Regions from separate parts of the Oceanobacillus sp. NCCP-135 genome, predicted to be linked through region 1. Evidence: predicted binding sites of a transcription regulator. Region 1 holds the regulator's gene; each other region holds the start of a gene.
The links. The regulator Rex, encoded in region 1, represses fermentation and respiration genes when NADH is low (regulators of the CRP and FNR family bind a similar motif). The targets are predictions, from matches to a motif close to TTGTGAAATATTTCACAA.

Region 1 (4,760 bases):
ATCTGCTAATGTATCTACACCACGTAGCATTGCGCGACGTGCGTCTTCACTAAATTTAATTTCCTTAGCCATAAATAAGCCCTCCTCAAATTAAATAATCATACGTATTTTCTATTTTTTAGCTAACAACAGCTAAAATATCACTTTCACGAAGAATTAAGTATTCTGTGCCTTCGTATTTCACTTCAGTACCGGCAAATTTTGAGAAAATAATGCGATCTCCTTCTGACACTTCAAGTGCTACCTTCTCATTATGTTCTGTAACTCGACCCGATCCAACAGCAACAACTTTTCCTTCCTGTGGTTTTTCTTTTGCAGAGTCTGGAAGTACAATACCGCTTGCAGTTTGTTCTTCTTGTTCAACAAGCTCGATAACAACACGATCTCCTAGTGGTTTAATCATGAGATCAGCCTCCTTAATTCCATATCATTTTTTTATTTATTAGCACTCTAACACACCGAGTGCTAATCCCAATTAATATAATAAATAATAAATTTTAAAAATGCAAGTATTGTATGCTGTAATTTTTATTTTTTTTACTAATTTTTTTTACTTATACGAAAGCATTCCTTTAATTAGAAATCAGAATAAGTGCATGCTTTATGCTTTCACCATTAGAGCTTACGCTTCAGAGTATAACGAATTTTAAGAAAGTAAAATACGCTCTCAAGAATCCCTTTAACGATAAGTCGATTTTTCTAGGAATGTCTATATTTTCAAAACCATACTATTATTACAAGCCCGTAAAATATGATAAAATGTGTAGTATGTAAAATAATCATTTAAAGAGGACGTTCAAAAAGTCCGTTAAAAATGACACATCGAGTTTCTTCGTTGGCTTGCTTTTTTGTTCCTTGGAAAAGAAAAACACTTTTCCTGCGTGCTAGAACGTTTCCTCACGTATTAATTGCATACGTTCGGTACTCAAAGTTACGCCGCCTCGAACTTCTCGGTTCTTTTTATCCTCCTTTTTGAACAAGCACTTAAAAGAAATTAAACAATGAGAACATACATAATTGAAGGAGTCGTTGTATTTTGACAAAGCGATATTGGTGGGTCATCATTACCTATATTATTATGCAATTTTCAGGAATTGTTTTTGCACCATTGCTCTATTTATTAACACCTCTTGGTAAAAACGATGCGGTTGTTTATTGGTCGATCTTTAGCTTTCTAGTGGGACTGATCGTTGTATTAATACTAATGAAGCCTACGATGAAAGCACCAATTCATCGTAATGCCGCCTCTACCGGAAGCATTATGCTTTGGTCCATACTAGGTCTATTTATGGCATATTTTGCGCAAGGGATAGCTGTTGCGATCGAAATGAATCTTCTAGGAATTGAGGCTGGCTCTGAAAACACACAAGTGATCATGGATGTAACGCGTGCTACTCCTTTATTTATGATCATCCCAATGTTTATCGCGCCTATTCTAGAAGAAATTATTTTTCGGAAAATAATTTTCGGAAGTTTACATGAAAAAATGAATTTCTTTTTCGCTGCACTATTATCAGCTTTTGTGTTTGGAATTATTCACGGAGAACCACAGCACATCCTAATTTATGCTTCCATGGGATTTGTATTCTCATTTTTATATGTAAAAACAAAACGGATTATTGTACCAATCGTTGTGCATATGGCTATGAATTCTATTGTCGTTCTTGTGCAATATAATTTCACTCCAGAGGATATGGAAAGGATGCAACAACAATTACAAGATATGCAGATGATTCTTATTGGAGGCTAATTATGAGAACTTCACCCCTGGCAATGGCCATTGTATACTTTATTATGGGAGTATTTTTCGTATATATCGCAATATTAAGTGCGGATAAAACAATTTGGAATATTACGACAATCATTATAGCGCTTTTCGCAACCCTGGACTTCGGTGTGAGCATACGGCTGATATCCATTCATTTCCGGTTAAAAAATAAAAAGAAAAAGTAGAAATATGCGTTTAATTAGCTTGAAAGATCAAGCGCAGCACTGGACGGAAAGTGAACAAAAAGGCGACAATAGCAACGAAGCAGGTATCGAAATCAATCCTGGCAAAATAAAGCCTTTTTACTTTAGATATACGTTTTGAAAATTGGATTGATAATGAGAATGATGCGTGAAGCAAAGATAACTAAAGAAGGGGATGATGTTATAATAACATCATCCCCTTCTTTAGTACTACCTGTGTCATAGACAAGCAAAACCCACTACTCTAATCTTCGCTACTCAACGGATAGTGCTTCAAAAAATAAACCAGTGCTTGTAGTTCAATAGCTAAGTCAATATGATGTACTCGAATATGATCAGGAACGGTAATTCGTGCAGGTGTGAAATTTAAAATCCCAGTTATTCCATGATCCACTAAACGATTGGTTATACCTTCTGCTTCACTAGCAGGAATGGTCAGAATTGCTACGCTAATCCCTGTCATTTTTTCTTCCAGGTTTTCAATATGATAAACAGGAACGCCACCAATTTTTTTCCCAACCTTTTCATTATCCACATCAAACGCCATTTTGATTTGTATATTATTATTTTTTAAAAAATTATAATGCAGAAATGCAGTTCCTAAATTCCCAACACCAATTAAGGCAACCTCGGTCAGCTCATCCTGATCCAGTGTTTTTCTAAAAAAACCAAGTAAATACTCAACATTATAGCCATAGCCTTTCTTACCCAATGCTCCGAAATAGGAAAAATCTCTTCGGATAGTTGCTGAATCTACTTTTACGGCCTCACTAAGTTCTTTTGACGAAACACGTTTCTTACCCTGGTGATTTAAATTATTTAAAAATCGATAATATAAAGGCAAGCGTTTGGCAGTTGCCTGTGGTATTTTATTCATTGCTATTCCTTCTTTCACTTCGATAATAATCTCCAGACTTTCCGCCTCTTTTCTCCAAAAGAAACGTTTGGCCGATGATCATTCCTTTATCAATCGCCTTGCACATATCATATATGGTAAGCGCTGTTGCTGATGCAGCTGTCAAGGCTTCCATTTCAACACCTGTACTTCCCTTCGTTTTTACAAAAGCTTCTATTAAAAGTTCATATGTGTTATTTTCGACAAACCATTCAAAGGAAATATCAATTCCTTTCAATTGCAGTGGATGACACATTGGAATCAGATCCGATGTATTCTTCGCTGCCATAATTCCAGCTACCTGCGCAACAGAAAGCACATCACCCTTTTTGATTTTATTACTTGTAATCTTTTCATAAATTTCCCTTGTTACAATTATACTAGACCGGGCAAGCGCCATTCGCTCTGTTTCGTTTTTTTCACTGATATCGACCATTCGTGCTCTACCCTGTTTATTAAAATGCGTGAAATCTGTCATACACTCAACTCCAATATATTAAAAATGGAACATCCTTTATAAATAAATAGGTTCAAAAGTGAAAATAAAAAGGATTGAAAAATTCCAGGCAGCATCGCTCTGATTTGCAGAACGGATACAGTATACGTGAGCAATATGCTTACACAGGATTGTATGCTCACAGGACAAGGAAAGCTTCTCTATACGCCCGTCTCCGTGAGAAAAAGCTATTTACTTTTTCAAGGACGTGACGGCACTTAATAAAAGATCCCCTACGATTTATCATTTTACCGGACTTTTGAACAGCTCTATAAGTTATTTTAACAGATATTCACAAATAAGTCGTGATCAATTTCACAATATTATTGCTTGCCTAATTCAAAATACGATACACTAGAAGAGATGAGGTGAACGAAATGATACTTATGCAATTAAACGGATTATCTAAATCATTTGGAGCAGAAGAAATTTTAGCAAATATAAAGCTTGAAATAAAAAAGAATGATCGGATTGCAATTGTTGGCAGAAACGGTGCCGGAAAATCGACTTTATTAAAAATAATGGCAGGTGAGCTTACCTATGATGAGGGAGAGCTTTTCCAACCAAAAGATCTCACCATTGGCTATCTGTCCCAGCACATGTCTTTAGAGTCAGGAAAAACCATTTGGGAGGAGATGCTGGAAGTATTTCAGCATCTCCTCCTTCAAGAACAAGAACTGCGTGCTATGGAGGAAAAAATGGCAGAAGCTCCGGATATTTCTACTACACATTATGAAAAGCTGCTACATGATTATGATAAATTACAGCAATCCTTTCAACGTAATGATGGATATACGTATGAATCTGATATAAAAGCTGTGCTTACCGGATTGAATTTCCAGGATTTTGACTACGAAACATCTATTAATGAACTAAGTGGTGGACAAAAAACAAGATTGGCATTAGGGAAACTATTACTGAAACAGCCTGCCCTACTCATCCTGGATGAGCCCACAAACCATCTTGATATTGCAACACTTGGTTGGCTGGAGAACTATTTAATAAGCTATCCTGGTGCGGTCGTCATTGTTTCCCATGACAGATATTTTTTGGATAAAACCGTATCGATTGTTTATGAAATATCCCGTCATAAAACAAAAAAATACTATGGAAGCTACAGTAATTTTCTGGAACAAAAAGCACTTGATTATAAGCAGGAATTAAAAGAATTCGAAAAACAACAAACGGAAATTAAAAAGATGGAAGACTTTATCCAACGAAATATTGTTCGAGCAGCAACAACGAAACGGGCACAAAGCCGAAGAAAGCTATTGGCGAAAATGGATAAGATAGATAAACCGCTTGGTGATGAATCCTCTGCATCATTTTCATTCCAGGTTAATAGACGTAGCGGCAATGATGTATTAAAAATAGATAGTCTATCCTTTCGTTATGAGG
Region 2 (4,760 bases), on a different contig from region 1:
TTTCTTCCGCTTGATATCTTACTAATTGAAGGGTATAAACAAGCATCCTATCCTAAAATCGTATTAATTAGAAATGAGCACGATTTACAGCTGCTAAATGAGCTGTCCGATATAATTGCAGTCGGATCCAGGGACGATGCTCTTATAAAAAAATGTAATAATTATACTTTTCACGTGGAGGAATCTCATGATTTCTTGCCCAAGCTGGTGGACTATATTACAGTAACATTAGGTGGTATAAAGTAATATCTCATTCTGCGGATTAATTACCGCCAGTTACATGTGGGATAAAAGGGGATCTAACAATGGATAAGAATTTTTGGATTACAAAAGACCCAATTGAAATAAACGATGTTGTAGCTAAAGTTGTGCGTCCGGAAGCTGGTGCTATCAATACATTTATCGGAACTGTACGTGAATTTACAAAAGGAAAAAGAACTTTATATCTTGAATACCAGGCTTATGCTGCCATGGCTGAAAAAAAGCTTGAGGAAATCGGCCAGGAAATTGACGGGAAGTGGGGGGATACGCGGACGGCTATTGCTCACCGAGTCGGTCGTCTGGATATTTCTGACATTGCCGTTGTTATTGCAGTTTCAACACCACATCGCAAGGATGCTTTTGAGGCAAGCCGTTATGCGATAGAACGAATGAAGGAAATTGTCCCTATCTGGAAAAAAGAGAACTGGGAAGATGGAACACTTTGGATTGGGGATCAAAAGGAATCGAAGTCTTATAAAGAAATTTTGCCAATCGGGGAGGGGATTAACAATGATTGATGTATTGTTTTTTGCTGAGCTGCAGGAGGCAGTAGGACAGGAAAAAATCTCGCTGCAGATAGAAGGGATTACGGTGAGGGATCTAAAAACAAAATGGCTCGCAGAATATGAATTAGATAACTTAGATGCTGCAATGGTAGCAGTAAATGAAGAATATGCTCAGGAAGACACTGTTTTAGCAAGTGGAGATGTTGTTGCATTTATTCCGCCGGTGAGTGGGGGATAGGATGTATTATGGGAGATAGCGCCTTCATCGAAGTTAAGAGAAAATAACAAAAATGGAGAGACACCGCCCCGAAGTGGAGAGAAAATGAAGAATAGCTTGCCTATCTCTCAACTTTCTTTTGCTATTTCTCATATTCACCAGATCCCCTCTCCACTTTTTACTAGTATCCATCCAAACCCTTAGCTGAACATTAGAACGGAAGGTTTTAAAAGAAGTACAGCGTAGCACCTACTGGAGAAGGCAGTTAGAATGAAAAAATTAGAATAGACAATGAAAAAACGGGATGATCTGTATCAGTCCCGTTTTTTCATTAAAATAATTCATCTTCTAATCCATCGGAGTCTATTACAATAAATCCGGTCTTATCTGTCGTGATTAAGTTTTTCTTTTTCAGCTGGGTTAGTGTGCGGCTGACTGTTTCACGACTTGATCCGATCATATTAGCCAGCTCCCTATTCGTAAACTGTGTCGTTATCCGAATTTGATTGTCCGTAGTTTCTTTTCCGTAACTTTTGGATAGGCGCAAGAGTAGCATGATAATTTGTTCGTATGTATTGTGAAGGATTTTTTCTTCTAAACGCACCTGCAGATCTACAATAATATCTCCTAAGACACGGAATAATTTCACGCAAATCTCCGGATGTGTAATCAGGAAATTTTCAAATAAATTTATCGGAATATATATTAATACAGCATCTTCTAGTACTTCTGCATGTGCTGGATAGTTATCCTGTCGAAAGAATCCCTGATGTGGAAACATATCTCCCGGCTGCAATACATTTACAATTTGCTCTTTACCGTGGATATCGGTTTTGTAAATTTTGATTTTCCCTTGGTGTATGAAATAAACATTTGTTAACGGGTCGCCCTGCATAAATATATGTGCACCATGACGATACAACCGGTTTTTGGCTAAATCAACAATAGGCTCCATTTCAAACGCTGTCAGATCTTTAAATATAGTAAATCTTTGTAACAGTTCCCGAACTGATTCTGAATTCATTGTGACATCCCCCTTCTAGCTAACTTGTAACTACTTTATCTCCCTCTTTTACCATAGTATCATGTAACATACTGTGATATTAATTAAAATGTGAATATTTAATGTTACTGTGATAAAAATCATATGTTAATGGTGTTTTTACTCACATACATTTCCATCTGTTCGGCTTATTCTATAATTGTTTAATTAATATCAGAAAATGAGCTGGGAGGTTTCTTAAATGAATAATATAAAATATACAACAAAGTTGCACGCTCCAGACATTGAACCTAAATATAGACATCCACGTATTTTTGAAGTTTTCGATGAACTACAATCAGGTGAATTCATGGAGCTTTCAAATGATCATAATCCAAAACCATTACATTATCAATTTATGATGGAAAGAGAAGGGACATTCTCCTGGGAGTACTTAGAAGAAGGTCCAACACTTTGGCGTGTAGCTATTGGAAAAATATAATGTAAGCATAGATCCTTGAAATTAGTTTCAAGGATCTATTTGTGTCGATAAGATGAACTGATATATATAAGTGAAAAACATCACATCGTTTGTTTAAAAGGTAATTTACAATTTAGATAGAACTTTTCAATGGTTTAAAACTGCTTGGTGATAAACCAAGTTTACGAATAGGAGGATTACCATGTTTACAAGAGATTATAATGAAAATCCGTTTATTGTAATTTGGGAATTGACACGTGCCTGCCAATTAAAATGCCTGCATTGCCGTGCAGAAGCACAGTATCATCGCAACCCTTTGGAATTAACGTTTGAAGAAGGTAAAGAACTGATTGATGATATATATGAAATGGATAATCCGATGTTGGTATTTACTGGTGGAGATCCTTTAGAGCGTCCGGATGTTTTCGATATTGCAGAATATGCCGTTAATAAAGGTGTTCGTGTTTCAATGACACCATCGGCAACACCGAATGTAACAAAAGAAGCGATGCAAAAAGCAAAGGATGTGGGACTAGCAAGATGGGCATTCAGTGTTGATGGACATTGTGCTCGAGTGCATGATCATTTCCGTGGAACAGATGGTTCGTTTGATTTAACGATGAATGCAATACAGTATTTACATGAATTGGAAATGCCATTACAAATTAACACCGTTATATCAAAATACAATTATCAATACCTTGATGAAATGGCTGAAATGATCGAAAAAATGGGTGTAGTCCTATGGAGTGTATTTTTCCTTGTTCCAACTGGACGAGGGAAGGAGTCAGATATGATTTCACCAGCAGAACATGAGAAGGTACTACGCTGGTTATATAATCTTTCGAAACATGTTCCATTTGATATTAAAACAACTGCAGCTCAGCATTATCGTCGTGTCGTTATTCAAAACAAAATACGTGAACATAAGGGGATGAGCGATAAGGAGCATATCTTTTATGAGGATGCACTCAATCAGGGAAAAACAGGTCAAATTGACGGCTTAGGTCGTGCACCTAAGGGAGTAAACGATGGCAATGGTTTTGTTTTTATTTCCCATACTGGGGATGTCTATCCAAGTGGATTACTGCCAATTAAAGCGGGGAATGTTCGTCAGACACCATTAGCAACCATTTACCGAGAATCAGAAGTATTCCAAAATCTAAGAAATCCGGATAAATATAAAGGGAAATGTGGAGTCTGTGAATTCCGTCATGTATGTGGTGGCTCTAGGTCAAGAGCCTATAATGTAACAGGTGATTATATGGAGAGCGAACCATATTGTGTTTATATTCCTAAAGCATGGCGTGAAAAAATGAAACAAGAAAGAGCGAAAACGAAATAATATAAAAAGATGAGACTTAAGGATCGAGTCTCATCTTTTTACATTAATAATTATAAGAACAAAATAACAAGTATACCTACGATGAAACAATAAAAGGCGAAATACTTTAGATTACCTTTAGCCATGACGTTAATAAACCATTTCAAGGCATAGAATGAGGCAATAATCGATGCTATAAATGCAATTAAATAAGGAATCATTAATGTGTCAAAATCTGGATCACCAATAATATCAGTTACAGATAATATGCTAATACCAAGACTTACTGGAATATATAACAAGAATGAAAATCTTAGTGCAGTTTCTTGTTTCATACCTACGAGCATTGCGGCAACAATGGTAGCGCCTGAACGACTGATTCCTGGAATTAAAGCAACTGCTTGGGCAAAGCCGACAATAAGGGCATCTTTTACGGTTAAATCCCCATCATTTTTTCTACCTTTGAGATTACGGATGATCCATAATGCGGCACCAGTTAAAAGGAGTGTATAACCTACTATAGCTACACCGCTCAGTTTTTCACCAATATAGTCTTCAAATAATATACCAAGTACTCCAGTTGGGATTGTTGCTATCACAAGGAAAACAATAAATTGAAAATCGCCTTTTGCATCATCATCTTTATTAATAATATAGCGGAAGCCATTTTTAATTAAACGAATGATGTCATTTCTGTAAATGAGCAGAACTGCTATCAGTGAGCCAAAGTTAACTAATATTTCAAAAGAAAGACCCTTAATTTCAATATTAAATAGTTCACGGAAAATAATTAAATGGCCACTTGAAGATATCGGGATTGGCTCTGTAAATCCCTGGATTAATCCTAATATTAAATATTTAACTAATATCCAAAGTTCTGTGATTGTTTCCATAAAAAATTTCCTCCCGGGAATGCTTCATTTTCATTTCATATACAAGTCACCAAAATATAGGCATATGAATAGTCTATTTGGTGAGGAGGGTTAAGA
Region 3 (4,760 bases), on a different contig from region 1:
GTCCGAAACGGAATCATTCGCTCTATATTTGTGGTAAACGGCGAATACCTTCTGCCCCCTTTTTCCGAACCGCTGAATGCAGGTGACGTGATGACTGTTTTAGGCTGTGCCGTGATTTGATCAAAGGTAAATAATTCTTCTTCCCTTTCACTAGCTAAATCCTTCAGCTCCAGATCCGTTTTCTTCTCTAATGCTTCCCAGGCCTTAACCGCTACTTTTCCATTGGTGGTGGATGAAAGCATCAGAATAGCTTCGCAAGCATCTCTGGCACTGGTGATATCCGGACAGCCGTCTGCCATACTGCCATCTTGAATGGTGCCGATCGTCCGCTTCACGAGGTCATATTCCTTCTCCATATCCCAATTAATGCCTTTTCCACCATAGGCCTTGGTTACAACACCTTTTCCGAGAGATGTCATTTTCCTATATATTTGTTTGTAATCGTACTTGGCAACAGTAATATGTGGCATCGTTTTACCAGGAATTGGCTCACATTCCCCTTTGGACCAGTCTTTAATTTCCCCATAGGCTTGAGCCATTTCGCCAGGAGTATCATGCAGGATTGGGGATGCAACTACTTCCTTAACCGGCTCCATATCCAGCTCCTCAGCTAAACTAGAAACACCTTTTGCCAATTCCTTAAAAATATCCCAATCTGATTTTGCCTCCCAAGGTGATGCGATGGCTGGATTAAATGGATGGACGAATGGGTGCATATCCGTGCTGGATAAATCATGTTTCTCATACCAGGTAGCAGCTGGTAAAATCACATCTGAATACAACGCTGTTCCCGCCATCCGGAAATCGAGATTAATCAATAAATCCAGCTTGCCTTCAGGTGCCTCCCTGCGCCACTTAATTTCTTCTGGACGAATGCTGTCTTCATCTGAATTCAGCAGCCCGTGCGATGTTCCAAGTAAATATTTTAAAAAGTATTCATGCCCTTTTCCGGAACTGGAAATTAAATTGGCACGCCAGACAAATAAGTTTCTTGGAAAATTTACTGCATCATCCGGATCCTCGATCGCAAACAGCAGCTTTTTACTTTTTAACTGGTTCGCAACATACTTTCCTATTTCATCAATTGTTTCATTGCCACTATTGACCGCTTCATTATAAAGATCAATTCCATTTTTATTAAAGGTCGGATAGGATGGCAGCCAGCCAAGACGTGCAGCAAGTACATTGTAATCCCCGTGATGATCATATCGTGCTTTATCCACATTTGCAGCGACAAGATTACTTACGGGTGATTCTTCAAACCGCCACTGCCCTGTCGCAAAGTAGAAAAATGACGTTCCATTTTGCAGTTTGGGTGAACCCCAGTCTTTTGCGGTTGCAATGGTATTCCAGCCTTCCGCAGGTCTAAGTTTTTCCTGACCAACATAATGAGCCCAGCCACCACCATTCACGCCCTGTGCTCCGACCAATAGGACAAGATTGACAACAGCACGGTAAATCGTATCCGAATTGAACCAATGATTAATCCCGGCACCCATAATAATCATCGAGCGACCCTGTGTATCAATCGCATTTTGTGCAAATTCACGGGCAATTTTAATAACCAGATTGCGATCCACACCGCTGATCTGCTCCTGCCAGGCTGGAGAAAACGGTGCAATCTCATCATAGGAGCTTGCCACTTCTCCACCAATTCCACGGTCAATTCCGTAGTTTGCCAGCATTAAATCATAAACCGTTGCAATATACGCCGTTTTTCCATTTAGCTCTACTTGTTTAACTGGAACCGCACGTGGGAGAACTTTTTTCGTTTCGGTATCAAAATATGGCATGTTCACTGTAACGATGTCATCTTCCATTCCTAAAAAGCTTAAACTAGGTTCGATTGCTTCATTTGTATTCTCATCCACTAAGCGTAAATTCCATTTTCCCCGCTCGTCCCAACGAGAACCCATTGTCCCCTGTGGAATAGAAAAGTCATCTGTTGCCAAATTAAACATCGCTGGCTTCCATTGATTGTTCACTGAATCGATTCCGAGATCCTTCGCATGCAGGAAGCGATCTGCTGTATATGCGCCATTCTCTTTTTTCAGACGTACCAAGAATGGAAAATCGGTATAGGTCTTTGCATATGCTGCAAAATAAGGTGTCATTTCCTTCTGATAAAATTCAGTTAAAATCACATGTCCCATTGCCATTGCCACAGCACCATCTGTCCCTTGTTTAACAGACATCCACTCATCGGCAAATTTTGTCGATTCCGCATAGTCCGGGCTGACGGAAATCACCTTCGTTCCCTTATAACGTGCTTCGACGAGGAAGTGCGCATCTGGTGTACGAGTTAGCGGCACATTCGAGCCCCATGTCATAATATAGCCGGAATTAAACCAGTCTGAGCTTTCCGGGACGTCGGTCTGATCTCCCCAAATTTGCGGGGAAGCAGGTGGTAGGTCTGCATACCAATCATAAAAGCTGAGCATCGGTCCCCCGATTAATGACATAAACCGGCTTCCAGCAGCATGACTGATCATGGACATCGCTGGAATTGGAGAAAATCCAACATTACGGTCAGGTCCATATTTTACTGTTGTATAAAGCACAGACGCAGCAACAAGTTTTGTCACTTCCTCCCACTCCGCACGAACTAATCCGCCTTTTCCTCTTGCTTGTTTATAGCTTGTTGCCTTTTCTTTATCCTCTACAATGCTTGCCCACGCCTCTAGTGGACTGGCATGTGCTTGAAGGGCTTCGCGCCACAGATTCAATAATTTTTTCCGAACATAGGGATACTTCACACGCAATGGGCTATAGATATACCACGAAAAGCTTGCCCCCCTTGGACAGCCGCGCGGTTCAAACTCCGGCATATCAGGACCTGTTGTTGGGTAATTTAAATGCTGCCCTTCCCATGTGACAATCCCATCCTTTACATAAATATTCCAGCTACATGAACCGGTACAGTTAACGCCATGTGTGGAACGAATAACCTTATCATGCTGCCATCTTCTGCGATACACATTTTCCCAATCACGATTTCCTTCCTGCAACTGACTATGATTATTCGAATACATTTCTTTAGGTTTCAGGTAATTCAATCGTTGCCAAAGCGGAGACGGTTTCTTCATCATTTTCCCTCCAAAAAAATACAATTTAACGATGTAATTGTATTTAATCATTGACGAAACCATATCGTTGTGAAATATGTCACAAAATCTAAGTCAGTCACGAATTAGTCATAATTAAATAGGCTAATACTATATTTGTGATTTTTTTCACATTATTATAGAATAAAGTTAACTAAACTAGGGTAAATACTAAAAAATATGTATATGGAAAGGAAGTAACTACTTATGAAAAAACCAATTGTTCAATTGACACTGCAAACCTCGAGTCTTTTTATTGGATTTATGGTCTGGGTTTTAATTTCTTCCTTAATGCCTTTTATTCAGGGGGATATCGCCTTAACGAGTGGACAGGCGTCATTTGTAACAGCAATTCCGGTTATTCTAGGGTCATTGCTCAGGATTCCCATCGGCATCTACACAGACCGATTAGGATCACGAATGCTTTTCTTCATCAGTACACTCATTCTTTTATTTCCGGTATTTTTTATCAGTATGGCTGATTCGTTTGCAGATTTGGTTATTGGTGGCCTAATCCTAGGTGTAGGGGGAGCGACTTTCTCCATTGGTGTTACCTCCCTGCCAAAGTATTTTCCAAAAGAAAAACATGGGTTTGTCAACGGGATTTATGGGGTTGGTAATATTGGTACGGCACTCACAACATTTACCGCTCCGATTATCGCACAACATATCGGCTGGGTAAGTACCGTTCGACTGTTTATCCTTTTACTGCTTGTCTTTGCTGCACTGATTTTTATTTTTGGGGACAGACAGGAAGCAAAAGTAAAAAAATCGATGGCCGAACAAATAAAAGGGGTTTACCAAAATACGACATTATGGTTTCTCAGCCTGTTTTATTTCATTACATTTGGTGCCTTTGTTGCGTTTACAATGTTCCTCCCCAGCTTTTTAGTCGAAAATTTCGGATTAGAACCTGTCGATGCGGGGATACGAACAGCTATTTTTATTGCGATTGCAACGTTACTGCGTCCAATTGGGGGCTTGCTGGCAGATAAATTTAATGCATTTATCATTTTAATGTTTGTTTTTGCTGGGGTTACCTTCTCCGGAGTGTTACTGTCATTTTCACCGAATATCGAATGGTACACTGTCGGAGCACTTGCCGTTGGTGTAACTGTCGGAATCGGTAATGGGACTATTTTTAAACTTGTTCCATTATACTTCTCCAATCAAGCCGGGATTGTAAACGGTATCGTCTCTGCCATGGGGGGATTGGGCGGTTTCTTCCCACCACTTCTTTTAACGACCGTCAACAATATTACCGGACACCATGCGATCGCATTTATGCTGCTTTCTGAATTCGCACTCGTCAGCTTTGTCATTGTAATTTTCATGTATTACAAGGATCGAATGAATATTGAAAGACAAATTATCGAGGGAACTGCGGAAGGAATTATGGTTACGAACAAGAATTTAGATATTCAACATGTAAATCCAGCCTTTACGCGAATCACTGGCTATACAAAAGAAGAAGCAGTTGGAGAAAAACCAAACTTCCTGCAATCCGGAAGACATGATATCCACTTTTACGAAAAAATGTGGTCAGGCATACAGGAACACGGCTTTTGGGAAGGCGAAATCTGGAATAAGCGAAAAAACGGGGCTGTCTACCCCGGATGGATTACCATAACTGCGATAAAAAATAATGTAGGTGAC

Region 2: the regulator Rex is predicted to act here: its motif matches at 2,537-2,554, upstream of AC6HVZ_RS04985 (TIGR04053 family radical SAM/SPASM domain-containing protein).
Region 3: the regulator Rex is predicted to act here: its motif matches at 3,154-3,171, upstream of AC6HVZ_RS07260 (nitrate reductase subunit alpha).

The regions. Positions count from the first base shown of each region.
Region 1 covers NZ_BAAKSZ010000048.1:4,079-8,838, forward strand. Annotated here, with positions in the region: gene groL (chaperonin GroEL) at 1-72, opposite strand, end outside; gene groES (co-chaperone GroES) at 119-403, opposite strand; gene AC6HVZ_RS18625 (CPBP family intramembrane glutamic endopeptidase) at 1,037-1,750, shown strand; gene AC6HVZ_RS18630 (DUF4305 domain-containing protein) at 1,753-1,953, shown strand; gene AC6HVZ_RS18635 (redox-sensing transcriptional repressor Rex) at 2,216-2,848, opposite strand; gene moaC (cyclic pyranopterin monophosphate synthase MoaC) at 2,841-3,344, opposite strand; gene AC6HVZ_RS18645 (ABC-F family ATP-binding cassette domain-containing protein) at 3,740-4,760, shown strand, end outside.
Region 2 covers NZ_BAAKSZ010000005.1:8,291-13,050, reverse strand. Annotated here, with positions in the region: gene mobB (molybdopterin-guanine dinucleotide biosynthesis protein B) at 1-246, shown strand, start outside; gene AC6HVZ_RS05005 (molybdenum cofactor biosynthesis protein MoaE) at 306-779, shown strand; gene moaD (molybdopterin converting factor subunit 1) at 772-1,005, shown strand; gene AC6HVZ_RS04995 (Crp/Fnr family transcriptional regulator) at 1,316-2,008, opposite strand; gene AC6HVZ_RS04990 (DUF2249 domain-containing protein) at 2,229-2,468, shown strand; gene AC6HVZ_RS04985 (TIGR04053 family radical SAM/SPASM domain-containing protein) at 2,650-3,792, shown strand; gene AC6HVZ_RS04980 (undecaprenyl-diphosphate phosphatase) at 3,843-4,664, opposite strand.
Region 3 covers NZ_BAAKSZ010000007.1:124,273-129,032, reverse strand. Annotated here, with positions in the region: gene AC6HVZ_RS07260 (nitrate reductase subunit alpha) at 1-3,089, opposite strand, end outside; gene AC6HVZ_RS07255 (nitrate/nitrite transporter) at 3,312-4,760, shown strand, end outside.